Regions from separate parts of the Streptomyces sp. NPDC005728 genome, predicted to be linked through region 2. Evidence: riboswitches for the same ligand, from Rfam matches in the RefSeq annotation. Region 2 holds a riboswitch; each other region holds the start of a gene.
The links. A riboswitch is a leader RNA that binds a small molecule or an ion and turns the genes downstream of it on or off. The one in region 2 is predicted to bind thiamine pyrophosphate.
Positions count from the first base shown of each region.

Region 1: linked by a shared signal. The riboswitch ahead of ABZ471_RS02515 (thiamine ABC transporter substrate-binding protein) and the one ahead of thiO (glycine oxidase ThiO) in region 2 are both predicted to bind thiamine pyrophosphate.
Region 3: linked by a shared signal. The riboswitch ahead of thiC (phosphomethylpyrimidine synthase ThiC) and the one ahead of thiO (glycine oxidase ThiO) in region 2 are both predicted to bind thiamine pyrophosphate.

Region 1 is NZ_JBEXYL010000002.1:155,537-162,993, forward strand. Features, by position in the region: gene ABZ471_RS02500 (hypothetical protein) at 1-94, opposite strand, end outside; gene ABZ471_RS02505 (hypothetical protein) at 137-592, shown strand; gene rlmN (23S rRNA (adenine(2503)-C(2))-methyltransferase RlmN) at 718-1,824, shown strand; TPP riboswitch at 1,849-1,956, shown strand; gene ABZ471_RS02515 (thiamine ABC transporter substrate-binding protein) at 2,030-3,139, shown strand; gene ABZ471_RS02520 (iron ABC transporter permease) at 3,181-4,782, shown strand; gene ABZ471_RS02525 (ABC transporter ATP-binding protein) at 4,782-5,804, shown strand; gene ABZ471_RS02530 (maleylpyruvate isomerase family mycothiol-dependent enzyme) at 5,830-6,627, shown strand; gene ABZ471_RS02535 (LAETG motif-containing sortase-dependent surface protein) at 6,700-7,386, opposite strand.
Region 2 is NZ_JBEXYL010000070.1:39,373-46,829, reverse strand. Features, by position in the region: gene ABZ471_RS34460 (Rv2175c family DNA-binding protein) at 1-197, opposite strand, end outside; gene ABZ471_RS34455 (FAD-dependent oxidoreductase) at 263-1,495, opposite strand; gene ABZ471_RS34450 (hypothetical protein) at 1,528-1,878, opposite strand; TPP riboswitch at 1,932-2,043, shown strand; gene thiO (glycine oxidase ThiO) at 2,041-3,201, shown strand; gene thiS (sulfur carrier protein ThiS) at 3,198-3,410, shown strand; gene ABZ471_RS34435 (thiazole synthase) at 3,414-4,208, shown strand; gene pknB (Stk1 family PASTA domain-containing Ser/Thr kinase) at 4,301-6,235, shown strand; gene ABZ471_RS34425 (deoxyribonuclease IV) at 6,270-7,175, shown strand; gene ABZ471_RS34420 (DUF4396 domain-containing protein) at 7,251-7,457, shown strand, end outside.
Region 3 is NZ_JBEXYL010000023.1:81,011-88,467, reverse strand. Features, by position in the region: gene ABZ471_RS18000 (DUF5326 family protein) at 1-92, shown strand, start outside; gene ABZ471_RS17995 (IclR family transcriptional regulator C-terminal domain-containing protein) at 294-1,208, shown strand; gene ABZ471_RS17990 (SsgA family sporulation/cell division regulator) at 1,308-1,745, shown strand; gene ABZ471_RS17985 (YibE/F family protein) at 1,841-3,430, opposite strand; TPP riboswitch at 3,502-3,675, shown strand; gene thiC (phosphomethylpyrimidine synthase ThiC) at 3,668-5,452, shown strand; gene ABZ471_RS17975 (hypothetical protein) at 5,940-6,803, opposite strand; gene ABZ471_RS17970 (metallophosphoesterase) at 6,984-7,457, opposite strand, start outside.

The sequences.
Region 1 (7,457 bases), on a different contig from region 2:
GCAGCTCGATACGGCCCGGCCGCTCGGCGAGCTGCCTGTAGGTGGCGCTCCATTCCTGCTGTGCCTGGGCCAGGTCGGAGGGGAACGATCGCATGGCCAAATTCAAGCACGTGTTCGATTTGCGAGTCCATCGAAGATGATGCTGCCGGTCTGGGCGACGTTGTCGGGGCACGCCTCGGTGTGGGGCGACCCGTGGAGCGATCGCGCCCAGCGGCGAATCCTCAGCGAAGCTCGGGCCGCCTCTGAGGCTCTGGCCGCGCTGCGTCCTGATCTGTCGATGGATGAGTACGGGTGGCTCACGGGCCCTGAAGTGCTGGCCGCGGACGCAGTGCGGGAGCGCTGGGCGGCAACCGTCACAACCCTGCCTGTCGGGACCCAGATCACCGGAGAGGTCATCGGTCGCCGGCGCTTCGGGGTCTTCATACGTATGGATGGCGTGCCGGACGCCATAGCACTGGCGGAGATCACGGCCATGCCGCAGGAGATGGATCTTCCGCCCCTCGGGGCCTCCGTCAGTGGTGAGGTCTTCTGGCACGCCTACAACCACCAGGTCAGGGTCCGGCTCGACGAGTGGCGGGCGGCCCACGAGTGATCGCCCCTGGGCCGTCCCTGGGCCGTCCGAGGCCGCTCAGCAGCGACCGATGATGCCTACTAACGACAGTCGTAGCAGGCGGCAGCCGCAGGTCACCGAGTTTGATCTGCGACACTGGTACAGCCATGCCTAAGCCCGGAGAACTCACTTTCGTCGCCCCGCGCGGAGCCAAGAAGCCGCCGCGGCATCTCGCCGACCTCACGCCCGCCCAGCGCAAGGACGCGGTGGCCGAGATCGGTGAGAAGCCGTTCCGTGCCAAGCAGCTCTCGCAGCACTACTTCGCGCGGTACGCGCACGACCCCGAGCAGTGGACGGACATCCCGGCCGGCTCGCGGGACAGGCTGCGCGAGGCGCTGTTCCCGGAGCTGATGACCGTCGTGCGGCATCTGTCGACCGACGAGGGGACGACGCGCAAGACGCTGTGGAAGCTGTTCGACGGCACGCTCGTCGAGTCGGTGCTGATGCGGTACCCGGACCGGGTGACGATGTGCATCAGTTCCCAGGCCGGGTGCGGGATGAACTGTCCCTTCTGCGCCACCGGGCAGGCGGGGCTCGACCGGAATCTGTCGACCGCCGAGATCGTCCACCAGATCGTCGACGGGATGCGGGCTCTGCGGGACGGCGAGGTGCCCGGAGGGCCGGCGCGGCTGTCCAACATCGTCTTCATGGGGATGGGGGAGCCGCTCGCCAACTACAACCGGGTCGTGGGAGCCATCCGGGCGCTCACCGATCCCGCTCCGGACGGCCTCGGGCTCTCCCAGCGCGGCATCACGGTGTCGACGGTCGGGCTCGTGCCCGCCGTCCACCGGCTCGCCGACGAGGGCCTCAAGTGCCGGCTCGCGATCTCCCTGCACGCGCCCGACGACGAACTGCGCGACACCCTCGTCCCCGTGAACACGCGATGGAAGGTGCGCGAGGTGCTGGACGCCGGCTTCGAGTACGTGGAGAAGTCCGGGCGCCGGCTGTCGATCGAGTACGCGCTGATCCGCGACATCAACGACCAGGCCTGGCGAGGTGACCGGCTCGGGCGGCTGCTCAAGGGCAAGCCCGTGCACGTCAACCTGATTCCGCTGAACCCCACGCCGGGGTCGAAGTGGACCGCCTCCCGGCCCGAGGACGAGAAGGCGTTCGTCGAGGCGATCGCCGCCCACGGGGTGCCCGTGACCGTCCGGGACACCCGTGGGCAGGAGATCGACGGGGCGTGTGGTCAGCTGGCGGCCACCGAGCGGTAATCTTTCCACGCCAACAACATCTTCATATTCCGACAGGGGAGCGCCACAGCGCTGAGAGTGCGGCAATCGGGCCGCAGACCCTCTGAACCTTGCCCAGGTCATTCTGGGTAGGAAGTTCGGTCATCACTCATGCTGTTGCGCCCTGCCCGGGTCCGTGCCCGGGCGGGGCCGCGTTCTTCCTGGCCAACCCCCAGGAGGACATCCAGTGCACAACAAGACCCTCGTGGCCGTGACGATAGGGCTCGGCCTCGTCACCCTGTCCGCGTGCGGATCGACGGACACCAAGGGTTCCACGGACTCCAAGACCGTGACCCTTGTCAGCCACAACTCGTGGGCCGTCTCCAAGAACGTACTCAAGGACTTCGAGAAGCAGTCCGGCTACACGGTCAGGGTCCTGGAGGACGGTGACGCCGGGCAGGCCGTCAACAAGGCGATCCTGACCAAGGACAACCCGCAGGGCGACGTCTTCTTCGGCGTCGACAACACCCTGCTGTCCCGTGCCCTCGACAACGGTCTCTTCCAGCCGTACACGGCGAAGGGCCTGGACACCGCCGGTGCCGCCTACCAGCTCGACAAGGACAAGCACCGGGTCACGCCCGTCGACTACGGCGACATCTGCGTCAACTACGACAAGGCCTACTTCAGCGAGCACAAGCTGACCCCGCCGCAGTCCTTCGCCGACCTCGCCAAGCCGGAGTACAAGAACCTCCTCGTCACCGAGAACGCGGCCACCTCCTCGCCCGGCCTCGGCTTCCTGCTCGGCAGCGCCGCGCAGTACGGGGATGGGGGCACCTCCCGCTCGAGCGAAGCCGAGAGTGGGGGAGGGTGGCAGGACTACTGGAAGAAGCTCAAGGCCAACGGCGTCAAGGTCGTCGACGGCTGGGAGCAGGCCTACCGCCAGGAGTTCTCCGGCTCGTCCGAAGGGAAGAAGGCCGGTGGCGACCGTCCGCTCGTGGTGTCCTACGCCTCCTCCCCGCCCGCCGAGGTGATCTACGCCAAGAAGCGGCCGAGCACCGCACCGACCGGCGTCGCGACCGGCACCTGCTTCCGGCAGATCGAGTTCGCCGGGCTGCTGAGCAACGCCCGGAACACCAAGGGCGGCAAGGCGTTCATCGACTTCCTGCTCTCCAAGCAGTTCCAGCAGGACATGCCGCTGAACATGTTCGTGTACCCGGTGGTGCAGGGTGCCGCGGTGCCCGCCGACTTCACCGAGTACGGCCCGGCCGCCAAGAACCCGGAGACCATGGCCCCCGGCAAGATCGCCGCCAACCGCGACCAGTGGGTCAAGTCGTGGACGTCGCTCGTACTGAAGTAGCCGAAGGGCGGACGCGCGGGAGCGCGGCGCGGCTGGGGCTCATGGCTCTGCCCGTCGCGTTCTTCGCCGTCTTCTTCGCCTGGCCCGTCGCCGCGATCGTCGCGCGCGGGCTGAAGACGGACGGCGTCTGGCAGTTCGGGCGCATGGCGGATGTCGTCACACAGCCGGACATCCGGCACGTGCTGTGGTTCACCACCTGGCAGGCGCTCGCCTCCACCGCGCTCACCCTGCTGCTCGCCCTGCCCGCCGCCTATGTCTTCGCCCGCCTGGACTTCCCGGGCAAGCAGCTGCTGCGGGCCGTCGTCACGGTCCCGTTCGTGCTGCCGACCGTCGTCGTCGGTACGGCGTTCCTCGCGCTCGTCGGCCGTGGCGGGCTCCTCGACGACCTGTGGGGCCTGCGGCTGGACACGACCGTGTGGGCGATCCTGCTGGCGCACGTCTTCTTCAACTACGCGGTCGTCGTCCGTACGGTGGGCGGGCTGTGGGCCCAGCTCGATCCCCGGCAGGAGCAGGCCGCACGGATGCTGGGCGCGTCTCCGGTGCGGGCCTGGCGGAAGGTGACGCTTCCCGCTCTCGTACCCGCCGTGGCCGCTGCCGCGCTGATGGTGTTCCTGTTCACCTTCACCTCCTTCGGTGTGGTGCAGATCCTCGGCGGGCCCACGTTCTCCACCCTCGAAGTGGAGATCTACCGGCAGACCTCCGAGATCTTCGACCTGCCGACGGCCGCCGTCCTCACCCTCGTCCAGTTCGTCGCGGTGGGCGCGATCCTCGCCGTGCACGCCTGGACGGTACGGCGGCGGGAGACCGCCCTGCGGCTCGTCGACCCGAAGGTGACCGCCCGCCGGCCGCGCGGGGCCGGGCAGTGGGCACTGCTCGCCGGGGTCCTGGTCACCATCGCCCTGCTGCTGGTCCTGCCGCTCGCCGTGCTGGTGCGGCGCTCCCTCGACGCGCCGGGCTTCGGCTACTACCGGGCGCTGACCGACTCCGACGGCGGCACCTTCCTCGTGGCGCCGCTGCACGCCGTGTGGACCTCCCTCGAGTACGCCGTCGCCGCCACCGCCATCGCCGTACTGATCGGCGGACTCGCGGCCGCCGCGCTGGCCCGCAGGGACGCGGGACGGCTGGTGCGCGGCTTCGACGCGCTGCTCATGCTGCCGCTCGGCGTGTCCGCCGTCACCGTCGGCTTCGGCTTCCTCATCGCGCTGGACAAACCCCCGCTGGATCTCAGACAGTCCTGGATTCTCGTCCCGCTCGCGCAGGCGCTCGTGGGCGCCCCCTTCGTCGTACGGACCATGCTGCCCGTGCTGCGGGCGGTGGACGGGCGGCTTAGGGAGGCGGCTGCCGTGCTCGGGGCCTCGCCCTGGCGGGTGTGGCGGGAGGTCGATCTGCCGCTGGTGCGGCGGGCGCTGCTGATCGCGGCCGGGTTCGCCTTCGCCGTGTCCCTCGGCGAGTTCGGGGCGACCGTGTTCATCGCGCGGCCCGACAACCCGACGCTCCCGGTCGCCGTGGCCCGGCTGCTGAGCCGCCCCGGGGACCTCAACTACGGGCAGGCGATGGCCCTGTCCACGATTCTGATGGTGGTGTGCGCGGCCGCGCTGCTGGTGCTGGAGCGGCTGCGCACGGACCGGACGGGGGAGTTCTGATGCTGCTGAGCCTCCAGGCCGCGACCGTGCGCTTCGGCGGGCGGCCCGTGCTCGACGCGGTCGACCTCGATGTCGCCGAGCACGAGGTGGTGTGTGTGCTCGGGCCCAGCGGCAGCGGCAAGTCGACGCTGCTCAGAGCGGTGGCCGGGCTGCAGCCCCTGGACGCGGGACAGGTGCTGCTCGGCGGCCGGGACCAGGCGGGCGTGCCCGCGCACCGGCGGGGCGTCGGGCTGATGTTCCAGGACCACCAGCTCTTCCCGCAGCGGGACGTCGGCGGCAACGTGGCCTTCGGGCTGCGGATGCACGGCGTGCCGAAGGGCGGACGGGACGCCGAGGTCGGGCAGTTGCTGGAGATGGTCGGCCTGCCGGGGGCCGCCGGACGGGCGGTGGCCGGGCTGTCCGGCGGCGAGCAGCAGCGCGTGGCCCTCGCCCGGGCGCTCGCGCCCCGGCCGCGGCTGCTCATGCTGGACGAACCCCTCGGCCAGCTCGACCGCTCGCTGCGGGAACGGCTGGTGGTCGAACTCCGGGAACTCTTCGGCCGGTTGGGTACGACCGTGCTCGCCGTCACCCACGACCAGGGCGAGGCCTTCGCGCTGGCCGACCGCGTGGTGGTGATGCGGGACGGGCGCATCGCCCAGTCCGGGACGCCGCTGGAGGTCTGGCAGCGCCCCGCGGACGCGTTCGTGGCCCGCTTCCTCGGCTTCGACAACGTCGTCCCGGCGACCGTCGAGGGCGCGGCGGCGGACACCCCGTGGGGCAAGCTGCCCGTGCCCGACGGCGCACCCCAGGGCACCCGGCAGCTGCTCGTCCGGCCCGCCGGAGTACGGCTGGTGGCCGCCGACGAGGGCCTGCCCTGCACGGTGACCGCCCGCACCTTCCGGGGCACCCATGTGGCCGTCCGTCTCCAGCCCCGGGACGACGGCCCGCGCCTGGAGGCGGCCTGTACGCTCCGGGACGCGCCGGAGGCCGGCACCGAGGTGGGGATCGCGTTCGACGTGGCCGAAATCGTCGTGCTCGGCTGATCACCGCGCCCCTAGGGTGAGGGTCATGACATTGCTCGCACATGACCGTTACTGCGATGAAATCGCCCATCAGGTGGGGCAGCTGAGGGCAGTGGTGACCTCCGGTACGGACCTCGCCGCCACCGTGCCGACCTGCCCGGACTGGTCGCTTGAGGACCTCGTACGCCATATGGGCGGCGCCCTGCGCTGGGTGGACGCCCTGGTGCGCAGCCGGGCGCAGGAGAACATCCCCGAGGAGCAGGTTCCGTTCGGCGCGGGACCCGAGGAGCGGGGCGACGCGGCGGCCCTGGACAAGTGGCTGGCGGAGACCGGCGAGCGGGTCGTCGAGGCGCTGCGCGAGGCCGGGCCCCACACCACGGTGTGGGCGTGGGCCGGCATCCTCGACTCCGGGTTCTGGGCCCGGCGCATGGCGTGCGAGATCACCGTGCACCGCGCCGACGCCGCGCTCACGGCCGGGCTGCCCTACGAGGTCGCGCCCGACATCGCCGCCGACGCCCTGGACGAATGGCTCCAGCTCGTGGAGTGGGTGCAGCGGAACGCGGCGCACCCGGCGGCGCAGGAGCTGCGTGGCCCCGGCCGGAGCATGCACCTGCACGCCACCGACACCGATCCGGCCCTGAACGCCGAGTGGATCATCGAGCTGGAGGAGGACGGCGTTCGCTGGCGCCGCGGCCACGAGAAGGCGACCGTCGCCCTGCGCGGCCCGCTCACCCCGGTCCTGCTCGCCTTCTACCGGCGGCTGCCTCTGGACGCGCCCGGCCTGGAGATGCTGGGCGAGCGCGAGCTGCTGGAGTTCTGGCTGGAACGGACCACTTTCGGGTGAACGGCCGGACACGACTGCGGCCCGTCCCCCGGGGATACGGGGACGGGCCGCAGCGGTGTACGGAGTGAGGCGTCAGCTGCCGCTGTTGGACCCACGGCGGCGCATGCCGAAGTAGACCGCGCCACCGCCGACGACGACCAGGGCGCCCGCGACACCGGCGATCAGGCCGGTGTTGGAGTTCGCGCCGGTCTCGGCGAGGTTCGAGTCACCGGCCGCCGGGGACGGCGCGTTGCTCGGGGTGCTCGCCGGGGCGGAGCTGCTCTCGGAGGCCGACGGCGTCGGGGTCGCGGAGCCGGCCGGGGTGGACTTGGACGGGGACGGCGTGGCCGACGGCTTCGGAGTCGGGGACTCCTCCTTCTTGCAGGCCGTGGACGGGGTCACCAGGTCGTTCTTGATGTCCTTGTCGACCTGGTCACCGGCCTTGACGTGGATGCGGTAGGTGGCGTTCGGCTTCCAGTTCTCCTGGAAGGTCACCGTGGTGCCCACGACGGAGCCCTTGACCTCCTGCGGCTCGCCGACCTGCTTCTCGACGCCCGCGGCGTTCTTCGAGAACACGGTGATGGTGGCCGGGGTGCCGGAGGGGTCCTGGTCGTTGACGACGATGGTGCCCTTGTTGCCGTCGCACTTGGCTTCGGCGGAGAACTCACTGATGTTGCAGGCGAGCGCCTGCCCGGCGACACCGAGGGCCAGCGCGGCGGAGGCGGAGGCAACACCCAGGATGCGCACGGAACGGCGTGCGCTGCGGCGGGTTATGGACAACGTTTGTCCTTTACAGAGTGCAGTGCTGCGGGGGGCTTGAGGGGAGGCCGGGACGAGGGAAGAGGTGATGC
Region 2 (7,457 bases):
TTGACGACCTTGTCCCCGTCGATGAAGGCGGCGGGGACGTGCAGCGCGCGGTTCTCACCACGGCGTACGGCGATGAGCTGGCCCTCCTTGACCAGCTGCCGCACACGTGTCACCTCGACGCCGAACTGTTCGGCGATGTCGGGGAGGGTGAGCCAGCCGGGGACGAGAGCATCGATCTTTGCGTCAATCTCGGTCACGGAATCTAGCCTGCCATCCACCACTGACAGTAGGAAGCCAGGCCCGGCCACCTGGGAGTACGCGCCTAGTCGGCGATGGCCTCCTTGAGGGGGCGGGCCGGGTCGGCCAGGACCTCGGGATCCAGGCGGCGGCCGGCCTCGATCAGCCGTCGGCCCTGGGCCAGGTCGCGTGGCCTGCCCACGGCCAGCACGGCCACGAGCCGGTCCTCGCGCAGCCAGCAGACGGTCCAGGCCGGGCCCGACGGGTCGCCGCGCCGGACCGTGCGGTCGGCGGAGGCGTGGTGGCCGGCGTACTGGACGAACCGGCCGAACTGCTCGGACCAGAAGTACGGCACCGGGTCGTAGACCACGGGGGTCTCGCCCAGGATGTTCGCGGCGACCGTGCGCGGGCCCTGCAGGGCGTTGTCCCAGTGGTGGACCAGCAGCCGGGCGCCGTAGCGGGCCGAGGGGAAGGAGGCGCAGTCGCCGACCGCGTACACGTTCTCGACGGAGGTGCGCAGCCGGGCGTCGGCGACGACCTCCCCGTGGGCGCCCAGCTCGATGCCGGAGCCGGCCAGCCAGGCGGTGGCGGGGCGCGCACCGATGCCGACCACGACGGCGCCCGCGGGCAGCCGCGAGCCGTCGGAGAGCACCACCGTGCCGGGCTCGACGCGCTCCACGCGCGCGTGCGTGCGCAGCTCGGCTCCGCTCTCGGCGTACCAGGCGGCCATCGGGGCGGCCACCTCGGGCGGGAGCGCGCCCGCGAGCGGGCGTTCGGCGGCCTCGACGACGGTCACGGTGCAGCCGGCCTCGCGGGCGGCCGTGGCGAACTCGGCGCCGATCCAGCCGGCGCCGACGACCACGATGTCGTGCTGCCGGGCGAGCACCGGCCGCAGCCGGTCGGCGTCGTCCAGGGTGCGCAGCAGATGGACGCCGGGCACGCCCTCGGTGCCCGGCAGCCGGATCGGTTCGGCGCCGGTGGCGAGGACCAGCACGTCGTACGGGACCGGGCCGGCCTCGGTGTCCAGCTCGTGGTCGCCGGTACGCACGCCCAGCACCTCGCAGCCGAGCCGCAGTTCGATGCCGAGCGACTCGAAGTCGACGTCGAAGGCGGAGCCCTCGGCCTTGCCGAGCAGCACGGCCTTGGACAGCGGCGGCCGGTCGTACGGCTGGTGGGGCTCGGCGCCGATCAGCGTGACGGCGCCCGTGAAGCCCTGCTCGCGCAGGGCGACCGCGGTCTGCACCCCGGCCATCCCCGCGCCCACGACGACCACGCGCCGTCCCTGTGACGTGCCCTGCTGCGGTGTCTGCTCGCTCACCCGATCACCATAGTCAACTGACAAATCGTCAGTCAGCGGGCGTGCTCAGTGACCTGTTCCACAACGCTCGTCCCGGACCCCGGCTGCGACTCCCACTCCCAGGTCTCCTCCAGCCGCACCCGCCCGTCCGGCAGCTCCACGACCGTCGAGGCGCAGTGCCCCGAGGAGGTGGTCCCGTCGTGCTTGAGCTGCACGTACCGGAAGTCGAGCCGGTCGCCCCGCCGGGTGCCGATCAGATGGCCGCGCACGACGTCACCGCCGGTGTACTCGGCCCAGATCTCGCCGTCCTGCTCGTGGTACGCGAACCGGGTGCGCGTACCCACCTGACCTGGGGATTGGTCCGCCACGGGGGCCAGGATCAGTCCGTCGAGCGAGCGGGCCATGGACAGGGGCTCCCTTACAAGCGTGGTGCTCCGCGGGCTAGGGTGGCCACCGTACAAGCACTCGCGGGAGCCCGGACGCACCGGGCTGAGAGGGAGGCTGGCGGCCTCCGACCGTACGAACCTGATCCGGGTCATGCCGGCGAAGGGAGGGGCTGGACGCCCATGTCGTCACGTACGTCCGACGTCCTCGTCATCGGGGGCGGAATCATCGGCCTGGTCACGGCCTGGCGTGCCGCGCAGCGCGGGCTCGCCACGGCCGTGGTGGACCCCGAGCCCGGCGGCGGCGCCGCGCGGGTTGCGGCGGGGATGCTGGCCGCCGTCACGGAACTGCACTACGGCGAGGAGACGCTGCTCGCCCTGAACCTGGAATCCGCCCGCCGCTACCCGGACTTCGCGGCCGAGCTGACCGAGCTGACCGGCCACGACCTCGGCTACCGGCAGTGCGGCACGCTTGCGGTCGCCCTCGATGCCGACGACCGCGCGCACCTGCGCGAACTGCACGCGCTCCAGCGGCGTTCGGGCCTGGCGTCGGAGTGGCTCTCCGGACGGGAGTGCCGGCGCCTGGAGCCGATGCTCGCGCCCGGGGTGCGCGGCGGGCTGCGAGTGGACGGGGACCACCAGATCGATCCGAGGCGACTGGCGTCGGCCCTGGTGGCCGCATGCGAGCGGGCCGGGGTGGTGTTCCACCGGTCGTGGGCCGAGCGGCTCGACGTCGCGGGTGACCGGGCCGCCGGGGTCACCACCACCGACGGCACCCGGCTGGGCGCGGAGCAGGTCGTGCTCGCTGGCGGCAGCCTGAGCGGGCGTCTGACGGGCGTCCCGGACGACGTACTGCCCCCGGTGCGGCCGGTGAAGGGGCAGGTGCTGCGGCTGACCGTGCCGCGCCGGTACGCGCCCTTCCTGAGCCGTACCGTGCGGGCGGTGGTGCGCGGCAGCCAGGTCTACCTGGTGCCGCGGGAGAACGGCGAGCTGGTCGTCGGCGCGACCAGCGAGGAGCTGGGCTGGGACACCACGGTGACCGCGGGCGGCGTGTACGAGCTGCTGCGCGACGCCCACGAGCTGGTGCCGGGTATCACCGAGCTGCCCCTCACCGAGACCCGGGCGGGACTGCGCCCCGGCTCCCCCGACAACGCGCCGCTGCTCGGCCCGTCCGGGTTCGACGGGCTGCTGCTGGCCACCGGGCACTACCGCAACGGGGTGCTGCTCACGCCGGTCACCGGGGATGTGATGGCTGAGGTGCTGGTCACCGGTGAGCTGCCGGAGCAGGCCCGTCCGTTCACGCCGAAGCGCTTCGGCGACGTTCTCGTGGAGCCGTCCGTATGACCATCGCCGTCACCATTTCCGTGAACGGGGCGCGCCACCAGGTCGCCCCGGGCACCGCCCTGGACGCCCTCGTGAAGACCCTCACCGCGGCGCCCTCCGGGGTGGCAGCCGCAGTCAACGAAACCGTCGTCCCGCGCGCGCAGTGGGCGGCCACGGCCCTCGCCGAGGGCGACCGCGTCGAAGTCCTCACCGCCGTACAAGGAGGCTGACCCATGGCCGACGATCCCTTCGTCCTCGGCGGTGTGCCCCTCGGCTCCCGGCTGATCATGGGCACCGGCGGCGCGCCGAGCCTGGACGTGCTGGAGCGGGCCCTGGTCGCCTCCGGCACCGAGCTGACCACGGTGGCCATGCGGCGGGTCAATCCCGAGGTGCACGGCTCGGTGCTGTCGGTGCTGGAGAAGCTGGGCATCCAGGTGCTGCCCAACACGGCGGGCTGTTTCACCGCCGGGGAGGCGGTGCTGACCGCCCGGCTGGCCCGGGAGGCGCTGGGCACCGACCTGATCAAGCTGGAGGTCATCGCCGACGAGCGGACACTGCTGCCGGATCCGGTGGAGCTGCTGGAGGCGGCGGAGACGCTCGTCGACGACGGGTTCACCGTGCTGCCGTACACCAACGACGATCCGGTGCTCGCGCGGAAGCTGGAGGACGTGGGCTGCGCGGCGGTGATGCCACTGGGCTCGCCCATCGGGTCCGGACTCGGGATCCGCAATCCGCACAACTTCCAGCTGATCGTGGAGCACGCGCGCGTGCCGGTGATCCTGGACGCGGGAGCCGGTACGGCGTCGGACGTGGCGCTGGCGATGGAGCTGGGGTGTGCGGGTGTGATGCTCGCCTCGGCCGTCACGCGGGCCCAGGAGCCCGAGACGATGGCCGCCGCCATGAAGCACGCGGTGGAGGCGGGGCGGCTGGCCCGGCTGGCCGGGCGGATTCCGCGCAGGCACTTCGCGGAGGCCTCCTCCCCGACGGAGGGACGCGCACAGCTGGATCCGGAACGCCCTGCCTTCTAGCCCGTTGCGCCAGGGTCACAGCTCTGCTGCATTCCGTCACCTGAACGGCCGAGTGGGCGGGACTGTCGGTCGCCCCTCGTACACTCGCCTGCGTGGATACGACCCTTCAGGACCCCCTTGTCGGGCAGGTGCTCGACGGACGGTATCGCGTCGAGGCGCGGATCGCCGTCGGCGGGATGGCCACGGTCTACCGGGCCCTGGACACCCGCCTGGACCGCGTTCTCGCGCTCAAGGTGATGCACCCGACCCTGGCGGCCGACGGCTCGTTCGTGGACCGGTTCATCCGGGAGGCCAAGTCGGTCGCCCGGCTCGCCCACCCCAATGTGGTGCAGGTCTTCGACCAGGGGACCGACGGGTCGTACGTGTACCTGGCGATGGAGTACGTCGCCGGGTGCACCCTGCGGGACGTACTGCGCGAGCGGGGCGCGCTGCAGCCGCGGGCTGCGCTGGACATCCTGGAGCCGGTGCTGGCCGCGCTCGGCGCCGCGCACCGGGCCGGGTTCGTGCACCGGGACATGAAGCCCGAGAACGTGCTGATAGGCGACGACGGGCGGGTCAAGGTCGCCGACTTCGGGCTCGTGCGCTCCGTGGACACCGTGACCAGTACGACGGGTTCCGTGCTCGGGACCGTGTCGTACCTCGCGCCCGAGCAGATCGAGCAGGGCACCGCCGACCCGTGCGTCGACGTGTACGCGTGCGGTGTCGTCCTCTACGAGATGCTGACCGGCGGCAAGCCGCACTCGGGTGACTCCCCCGCGCAGGTGCTCTACAAGCACATCCACGAGGACGTGCCGCCGCCGTCGGCGCTGGTGCCGGGGCTGCCGTACGAGCTGGACGAGCTGGTCGCCTCGGCCACCGCGCGTACCCCGGACATCCGGCCGCAGGACGCGGCGGCGCTGCTCGGCGAGGTGCTGCGGGCGCGCGCCTCGCTCAGCGCCGAGCAGCTGGACGCCCTGCCGCCGCAGGCGCTGTCCGCGGAGCACGAGCACCGCGACATCTCCTCGGACCGTACGAGCGTGATCCCCCGCTCGCTGACCGTGCCCCGGCCGCTGCCCGTCAACGAGGACGACGAGGCTCCGGCGGTGCAGCACACCAGCAGGCTGGAGAGCCCGAACCTGCCGTCCAGGCGGCGGCCGGCGCGGCCCCGGCGCGGGCTCCTCACCCTCGTCGCGGCCGTCCTGGTGGTCTTCGGTGTCGGCGCCGGCGTCTGGTACATCAACTCCGGGCAGTTCACCAAGGTCCCGCAGCTGCTGGCCAAGACCGAGGAGCAGGCGCAGCAGCGGCTGAAGTCGGCCGGGCTCGATGTCAAGCAGGTCAGGAGCGAGTACAGCGACACGGTGCGGCGCGGCACGGTGATCAGCACCGACCCGGCGGCCGGAGCCCGGATCCGCAGCAACGACTCCGTGACGCTCGTCATATCCCGGGGCCCCGAGATCGTGAAGGTGCCCGATCTGGAGGGCGTCCCGCTGGGCAGGGCGCAGGCCCGGCTGAAGGCGGCCGGTCTTGAGCCGGGCATGGTCAACCGGGCGTTCAGCGACAGCGTGGACAAGGGCTCGGTGATCAGCACCGACCCGGAGGCCGGCATCAAGCGGCACGCGGGCTCGGCGATCGCGCTCCTGGTCAGCAAGGGCAACCCGATCGACGTGCCGGACGTCACCGGTGACGACCTGGACGACGCCAAGCAGGAGCTGGAGGACGCCGGCCTGAAGGTGACCATCTCCACGGAGCAGGTCAACTCGGAGTACGACAAGGGCCGGGTGGCGCGGCAGACCCCGGCGGGCGACAGCCAGGCCGCCGAGGGCGACACGGTGACGCTGACGCTGTCCAAGGGCCCGGAGATGGTCGAGGTGCCGGACGTGGTCGGAGACAGCGTGGACGACGCGACGAAGGCGCTGGAGTCCGCCGGTTTCGAGGTCAAGAAGGACCGGGGGCTGCTGGGGCTCTTCGGCGACACCGTGAAGGAGCAGTCGGTGGAGGGCGGCGAGACGGCACCCAAGGGGTCGACGATCACCATCACCATCCGGTGACGAGGGGCGGAGCGCCGCGTGACACCCTGAACGGGTGAGCATCGAGCAGTCCCTCCCCCTCTCCGGCAGCCCCGGAACCGGTCCTTCCCGCAACCCCGTCGGCGGTCATGTCCCCGTGGCCGGCGGCCTGCACTCCGTAGGCCTGTCGTACGCCCGTGACCTCAAGGCCGAGACGGTGCAGGTCTTCGTCGCCAATCCGCGCGGCTGGGCCACGCCTGCCGGGAACCCCCGGCAGGACGAGGCGTTCCGGGAGGCGTGCGCCGAGGAGTCGGTCCCGGCGTACGTGCACGCCCCCTACCTGATCAACTTCGGTTCGCACACCGAGGCGACCGTGGAGAGGTCGGTGGAGTCGCTGCGGCACTCGCTGCGGCGCGGACGGGAGATCGGCGCTCTGGGTGTCGTCGTCCACACGGGCAGCGCGACGGGCGGGCGGGAGCGGGCCGTGGCCCTGAAGCAGGTACGCGAACACCTGCTGCCGCTGCTGGACGAGCTGACCCACGACGACGATCCGTACCTCCTCCTGGAGTCGACCGCCGGGCAGGGCGCCTCGCTGTGCTCGCGCACCTGGGACTTCGGGCCGTACTTCGAGGCCCTGGACGCCCATCCCAGGCTGGGCGTGTGCCTGGACACCTGCCACATCTTCGCCGCCGGGCACGATCTGACCGGCCCGAGCGGCATGCACCAGACCCTCGACCTGCTGGTGGACACCGTCGGCGAGGGCCGGCTGAAGCTGATCCACGCCAACGACTCCAAGGACGTGGTCGGCGCGCACAAGGACCGGCACGAGAACATCGGCGCCGGCCACATCGGCGAGGACCCGTTCCGGGCGCTGATGACCCACCCCGCGACCGAGGGCGTGCCGCTGATCATCGAGACGCCCGGCGGCAAGGAGGGGCACGCGGCGGATGTGGAGCGGCTGAAGAAACTGCGCGACGGCTGACCCCTTGGGGAATACCCCTGGGGGGTATACGGTTCCTGGTGGGCGCGGGAACCGTTACCTGACATGGGGGCAGTCATGCAGCACGAGGCACACGCGGAACACCACGAGGCACACGCGGACCACACAGAGCACGGCCACCAGCACGACGCGCACGCGCACCACCACGCGCCCGCCGTGACCTGGTCCATGGCCGTCCAGGCCACGCTGCACTGCCTCACCGGCTGCGCCATCGGCGAGGTGCTGGGCATGGTCATCGGCACGGCGTTCGGCTGGGGCAACCTG
Region 3 (7,457 bases), on a different contig from region 2:
TCAAGGCGCTGGTCTTCGTCGCCCTGGTCGGCGGACTGATCTACATCGTGCGCAAGTTCATGTCGAACTCCTCGTCGCGCAGCGACTGGTGAGGGACGAGGGAGCCGGTCAGCGGTAACGGGAGGCGCCGGTTCCCTCGGGGGAGGGAAGTTTCCCCGGCAGGCCGTCCGCATACGGTGGCGGGCGGTTAGAGTCCGGAACCCCACGCGGGGCCGGGCCCCGCGGGCGGCGTACACCCCCACCCGTGTTCTCTCCGCACGGGCTGCCCCCACCTCGCGCTTCGGGAGTGACCCTTGGCCACGGTTGACACCGCACCGGCAGAACCCCACGCAGCCCCCGCCTCGGCGCGCTCCTGCACACCTCCCGTGCAGCGGCCACCCACCGCGTCCGTACCGGGACAACCACACGCTGGCCCCGTCCCCGGACCATCGCACGCCAATGACACCCCGGGGCAACCGCCTGCCGCGACCCTCATCGGATCCGTCCAGCGCGCTATCCGCCTGCTGGAGACCGTTGCCGCACACGAGTACGGCGCCCCCGCCAAGCAACTCGCCCGCGAGACCGGCCTAGCCCTGCCCACGACCTATCACCTGTTGCGCACCCTCGTGCACGAGGGCTATTTGCGCCGCGAGAAAGGGCTGTTCTTCCTCGGCGACGCGGCCGAGCGGCTGAGCAGCAGCGGAGCACAGCAGAAACGTCGCAGCGCGGTGGCCGACACCCTCGCGCACTGGCGCGATTCCATCGGTGTGCCGCTGTACTACGCGATGTACCGGGACGGTGAGATCGAGGTCATGTGCGTCTCCGACTCGCCCGAGGCCCCCGCGGTCGAGGAGTGGGCCGACTTCCGCGAGACGGGCCACGCGCACGCGATCGGGCAGTGCCTGCTCTCCCAGCTGGACGAGGACGCCCGTCGGGACCACCTGGCCCGCTATCCGGCGCAGTCCATCACGCCGTACACCGTGCGGGACAACCACGCCCTGCTGCGCCGGCTGGCCCGGATGCCACGGATGGAGCCGGTGGTGGAGCGTCAGGAGTACGCGCTCGGCACGGTCTGCGCCGCGATTCCGATCACGGTCGGCACCACGGCGGCCACGATGGCCATTTCGCTGCCCGCCCACCATGCCGACCGCCTGCTGCCCGCCGCTCGCCGTCTACAGGCCGAGATCGGGCGACATCTGGGCTCGCTGGCGCTCTCTATCAGTATCTGAAAACTCACTCCTTGTGATCTCCTGTGTACGTTCAGCAAGATTTGACCACGGTCGAGGGGATCAATCCCGGCCAGTCGATGTCATGTGACGGGGTAGGCGATGCGTGGATCGGTACAGGCAGAAGTCATGATGAGTTTTCTCGTGTCGGAGGAGCTCTCCTTCCGCATTCCGGTGGAATTGCGCTACGAGACCTGTGATCCCTATGCCGTGCGGCTGACCTTCCATTTGCCCGGCGATGCACCGGTGACCTGGGCCTTCGGCCGCGAACTGCTGATCGACGGGGTCGGGCGGCCGTGCGGGGAGGGGGACGTGCACATCGCACCCGCCGACGCCGAGGTGCTGGGCGAGGTGCTCATCCGCCTTCAGGTCGGCTGCGACCAGGCACTGTTCCGCTCCTCGGCGCCGCCGCTCGTGGCCTTCCTCGACCGCACGGACAAGCTTGTGCCGCTCGGCCAGGAGAGTGCGCTGGCCGACTTCGACGCCCACCTCGACGAGGCCCTGGACCGCATCCTGGCCGAGGAGCAGAGCGCCGGCTGAAGCGTTACGGCAACGGAGGCGCCGGGCGCTCCGCCGTGCCGTGTGAGACTGCGCAGGAACGCTTCTTCAATGGGTTTCCGGCCGGCAGGGCCCGCTCACCGCTTCCGGCGGCGGCCTCTGCCGCCGCGCGCCGGAGCGGGCTGGGCACCAGCAGGGGCCGCCGTGTCCGGTGCCGGCCGGTCGGCCGACACCACCAGCGCGGCGAGGGCGGTGGTCACCGGGACCGAGGCGACCAGGCCGATCGAGCCCACCAGCGTGCGCACGATCTCCTCGGCCACCAGCTCGCTGTTGGCGACCGTGCCCACGCTGCTCTGCGCGATCGAGAACAGCAGCAGCAGCGGCAGCGCGGCACCGGCGTAGGCGAGCACGAGGGTGTTGACCACGGAGGCGATGTGGTCACGGCCGATCCGGATGCCCGCCCGGTACAGCCCGCGCCAGCCCATCGCCGGATTGGCCTCGTGCAGCTCCCAGACCGCCGACGTCTGCGTCACCGTCACATCGTCCAGGACACCCAGCGAGCCGATGATGACGCCGGCCAGCAGCAGACCGCTCATGTCGATCGACGGATACAGGCCGTGGATCAGACCGGTGTTGTCGTCCGTGTTGCCGGTGAGCGCGGCCCAGTCGATGAACTCCGAGCCGAGGAAGCCGATCAGCAGCAGGGAGACCAGCGTGCCGAGCACCGCGACCGACGTACGGGCCGACAGCCCATGGCACATGTAGAGCGCGATGAGCATGATCGCGCTCGACCCGACGACGGCCACCAGCAGTGGATTCGACCCCTGCAGGATCGCGGGCAGGATGAAGAGCGTCAGCACCATGAAGCTCACGGCCAGTGCGACCAGCGCCATGACACCGCGCATCCGGCCCACCACCACGACGGCGAGCGCGAAGATCCCCGCGAGCAGCGCCATCGGGAACTTACGGTTCACATCGGTCACGGAGTACTGCAGGTCCTTCGGCGCCGAGGGCTCGTAGGCGACCACGACCTCCTCGCCCTGGCGCAACTGCCGTGACTGGTCGGGCTGCACGATCTCGGTGAACGTACGGCCCTTGTCGTTTCCGGTGTCGACGCGGATCGTCGCCTTCTTGCAGGTGCCGTTCGCCTCCTGCTGCGCGGAATTGCCCTCGGCGGTGGAGGTGTCGCCCGTCGGGGTGTCCCCCGAGGCGTTCACCGACTTGCAGCTCACCTCGATGACCTTGGTGACCGTGGCCTGCTGCGTCTGGCGGTCGAAGCCCACGCCGGTGCGCTCGTGCGACGGGGCCCCTCCGGGCCACAGCAGGACCAGGCCGACCACGACCGCAGCCGTGAACGGGATCAGGATCGCCGCGATGACCTTGCGCAGATGCTTCGAGACGGGCGCGGCGGGTCCATGGCTGTGGCTGTGACCGTGCGTGTGGCCATGTCCATCGCCCGGGCCGGGGCCATGCGGATGCCCGTGGCTGCCGCCGGTACCCGACGCGTGGAGGTGCCCGTGCCCCTGAGCCTGCCCGGGGCTGTGGCCGGTTCTCTGGCCGGGCTGCAGGGGCCCGTGGCCGTCGGCGGCACCGCTGCTGCCGTGGGGAGCCCGGCCGGGCCCTTCACCGCCTCCGTGGCCGTCATGGCCGTGTCCGCCGCCCTGTCCGGAGCCGCCTCCGCGCGGCGGCTCGGGGGGCGGGTACGGGTACTGCTCCGTCGTGGTCACCGCCAGATCATCGCAAGAACGGTAGGGGCCCTCTGTTCACCGCGCCCGAATTGACGCTAGCGTGGAGCCACCTTTGCACACGCGGGAGCTCGGAGCACCGGGCTGAGAGGGCGCTGACCTCCGTATTCGCGATGTTTCACGTGGAACGTGGTTTCACGGGAAACATCGACAGACGGAAACCGCTGCGTCGACCGCCGAACCTGTTACCGGGTAATGCCGGCGTAGGGAGTAGGTCTCATGACCAACAAGGACGCACGCACGCCTGCCTCCGTCCAGGACGAGAAGTCCCAGGAGGCCGGGAAGTCCATCGGCTGGCACAAGGCGTACGTCGAGGGCACCCGCCCCGACCTGCGCGTGCCTGTCCGTCAGGTGCACCTCACCAACGGGCAGTCGGTCACGCTGTACGACACATCGGGCCCGTACACCGATCCGCTCGTCGATACCGATGTCCGCAGGGGCCTGCCGCCGCTGCGGGAGACTTGGATCATCGCCCGCGGCGACACCGAGGAGTACGCGGGCCGTCCCGTCCGCCCCGAGGACGACGGGATCAAGCACACCTCGCCGCGCGGCGGGCTGCGCAATCTGGACGCGGTCTTCCCCGGGCGCCCGCGTCAGCCGCGCCGGGGCCGTGACGGCAAGGCGGTCACGCAGCTCGCGTACGCGCGCCAGGGCGAGATCACGCCCGAGATGGAGTACGTGGCCATTCGGGAGAACGTCTCTCCCGAGGTGGTCCGCGAGGAGATCGCCGCGGGCCGTGCGGTGCTGCCGGCCAACGTCAACCACCCGGAGATCGAGCCGATGATCATCGGCAAGCGGTTCCTGGTGAAGGTCAACGCCAACATCGGCAACTCCGCGGTCACCTCCTCCATCGAGGAGGAGGTCGAGAAGATGACGTGGGCGACCCGCTGGGGCGCCGACACGGTCATGGACCTCTCCACCGGCCGCAACATCCACACGACCCGCGAGTGGGTGCTGCGCAACTCCCCCGTCCCCATCGGCACGGTGCCGCTCTACCAGGCGCTGGAGAAGGTCGACGGCAGGGCCGAGGAACTGACCTGGGAGATCTACAAGGACACCGTCATCGAGCAGGCCGAGCAGGGCGTGGACTACATGACCGTCCACGCGGGCGTGCGCCTGCCGTACGTGCCGCTCACGGCCAACCGCAAGACCGGCATCGTCTCGCGCGGCGGCTCGATCATGGCCGCGTGGTGCCTGGCGCACCACAGGGAATCGTTCCTGTACGAGAACTTCGAGGAGCTCTGCGAGATTCTCGCCGCCTACGACGTCACGTACTCGCTCGGCGACGGCCTCAGGCCGGGCTCGATCGCGGACGCCAACGACGAGGCGCAGTTCGCGGAGTTGCGGACGCTCGGGGAACTCAACACGATCGCCAAGCGTTTCAACGTACAGACCATGATCGAGGGCCCGGGCCACGTCCCGATGCACAAGATCAAGGAGAACATCGACCTTCAGCAGGAGATCTGCGATGAAGCTCCGTTCTATACGCTCGGCCCGCTGACGACAGACGTCGCGCCGGCGTACGACCACATCACCTCCGGCATCGGTGCCGCGATGATCGCCTGGTGGGGCACGGCGATGCTCTGCTACGTCACGCCCAAGGAGCACTTGGGTCTGCCCAACCGTGACGACGTCAAGACCGGTGTCATCACCTACAAGATCGCCGCCCACGCAGCCGACCTCGCCAAGGGACACCCCGGTGCGCAGGAGTGGGACGACGCGCTGTCCGACGCCCGCTTCGAGTTCCGGTGGGAGGACCAGTTCAACCTCGCCCTGGACCCCGACACGGCACGGGAGTTCCACGACGAGACGCTGCCGGCCGAGCCCGCCAAGACGGCCCACTTCTGCTCCATGTGCGGGCCGAAGTTCTGCAGCATGAAGATCTCGCAGGACATCCGCCGTGAACACGGCGGCACCAAGACCGAGATCGAGGAGGGCATGGCCCAGAAGTCGAAGGAGTTCGCGGCCGCGGGAAACCGGGTGTACCTGCCGTTGGCGGACTGACGCATCTGGATGGGCGCTGCTCCTCGGGATGCGAAGCCCGGGGAGCAGCCCCACCACTGATCGGTGGACAGGGGGCGTCTCGTCGCTGCCGAGAGCAGCGCGGTGGTCCGGTTGCCGGATCCCACGGCCTGAGCCCTGGTGGTCGGGTCCGGCGGTGAGGACGGCGACGACCCTGCTGGTCATGTCCTCGGCCGTATTCAGCGGAGTCGAGGTGTAGGACAGGAGGAATCGGGTGGTCAGGCCGCGAGTGGCGAACATACGGCTGCGGAAGCCGTAGTTCTCGCCGGTCTTGCCCCAGAAGGTCACGCCGTTCCCGCTGTCGGGGCTGGAGCGAGAAGACCTCCGGGATGTCCCCCACTGCAACCCGGGTGGAGCCCCGAGGGGGCTCTGGTGCGCGGTAGGCGTCAGGTCCGCTGCCGTGAGGCTGGGGCCCTGGCGCGGGCGGGGCCGGGTGTCCGGCCGCGCCCCCGGTGGGGGCGGGGCCGGGCTATTCCGGCTGGTGTTCCGGGCCACCGAAGTCGGGGCTCGTGTAGTCCGGGCTGGTGAAGCTCGGACGGTCGGAGGCGGAGCCGTCGTCGGGGCTGCTGAAGCCGGGCCGGTCGTAGCCGAGGCGCGGCATGCGGCCGGTCGGGGCCGGCGGGGCTGTGCGGTGCAGGGCTGCCGTGCCGGGCTGGGCGAGTGCGTCCCGCAGGAACGGCAGGATGCCGCGCTCCAACAGGGCCTCTCGCCAGGCGTCTCTGGCCCTGGCGACCTCCGCGCTCGCCGCGTCGTGGGCTCCGGCTTCCGCCGAGGCGCTGTTGCGCAGCGCGGTGAGCAGCAGCCCGACCGCGGCGACGAGGATCGCTGCCGCGGCCACGGCGCCGAACACCCACCCCGCGGTGAGCATGGTCTGGGCGAAGGCCTGGCCGGGAGCCAGCATCTTCAGGATGTAGCCGACGAGCAGGAAGATCGCCGCGGCGGTCCCGGCGAGGACGGGTGCCAGCACCGCGATCACGGCGATGGCACCCGCTCCGGTCGTCTCGGCTGCTTCGCTGAGGGTGGTGGCGAGCCCCATCGCGTCCGGCCCCGCCTCGGCGGAACCGGAATCGCCGGCGGACGAGGGGGTGGACGGCGCCGGGTGGCGCAGTTCCTCGCGGACCTTCACGTAGTGCTGATACTCGGCCGTCGCGGCCGCCGTGATGATTGCGGTGGCGTTGAGCGCCATGGTGCGCAGCTGTTCGGGGTTGAGTCGCTGCCCGACAGCGGCCAGTTCCGGTCGGTGTGGTGCGGAGCGCAGCGCCTCATCGAGGACCCGCTCGAATTCCTGGCGGTCCTCGCTCAGCAGGTGCTGCGGAACGCTGTTCATGTGCATCCCCCGATGCTCCGTAGGGCTTGGGGCTCGCACGCCGGCGAGCCGTCGGGCAGAAACGGAGGGGAGCCTGCTACGGATAAGCCGATGGTAGAGCCGTGACGGCACACGGTGACAGGGGATTGCCGGAAATTGCGTGCGACCTGCGCCCATACGCCAGGGGTTCGCCTGCCCCCTGATTGCTCAGATATCCAGGGGAAGTTGCTGGACCAGCAGCTTTCCGGCCATGGTCACACCGCCGTCCATGGCGATGGCGAGTCCCTCGGCGTAGACGTGCGGTCCCTCGACGACGGGTCCGTTGTCCTCCTCGCCGTCCTCGGAGCCGACTTCGCCGAGCAGATAGGGGATGGGGCTGTGGCCGTGAACGATGCGGGTGCCGCCGTACGTATCGAGCAGGGAGCGCACGGCGTCGGCGCCGCCCTCGTCGCGGAAGGAGAAGCGCTTGGTGAACTTGCGGAACAGATCCCAGCATTCGTCCGCGTCATTGCGCGTGAGCGTCTCGCGGACGGTGTCGTTGACCGCCTCGATCGAGTCGCCGTAGTCGAGATAGGCGGTGGTGTCGGAGTGGACGAGCAGATACCCGTCGACCTCCTCGATGGCATCGAGGCGGGCCATCCATTGCAGGTGGTGGTCCTGGAGGCGGTCCATGTCGGTCTT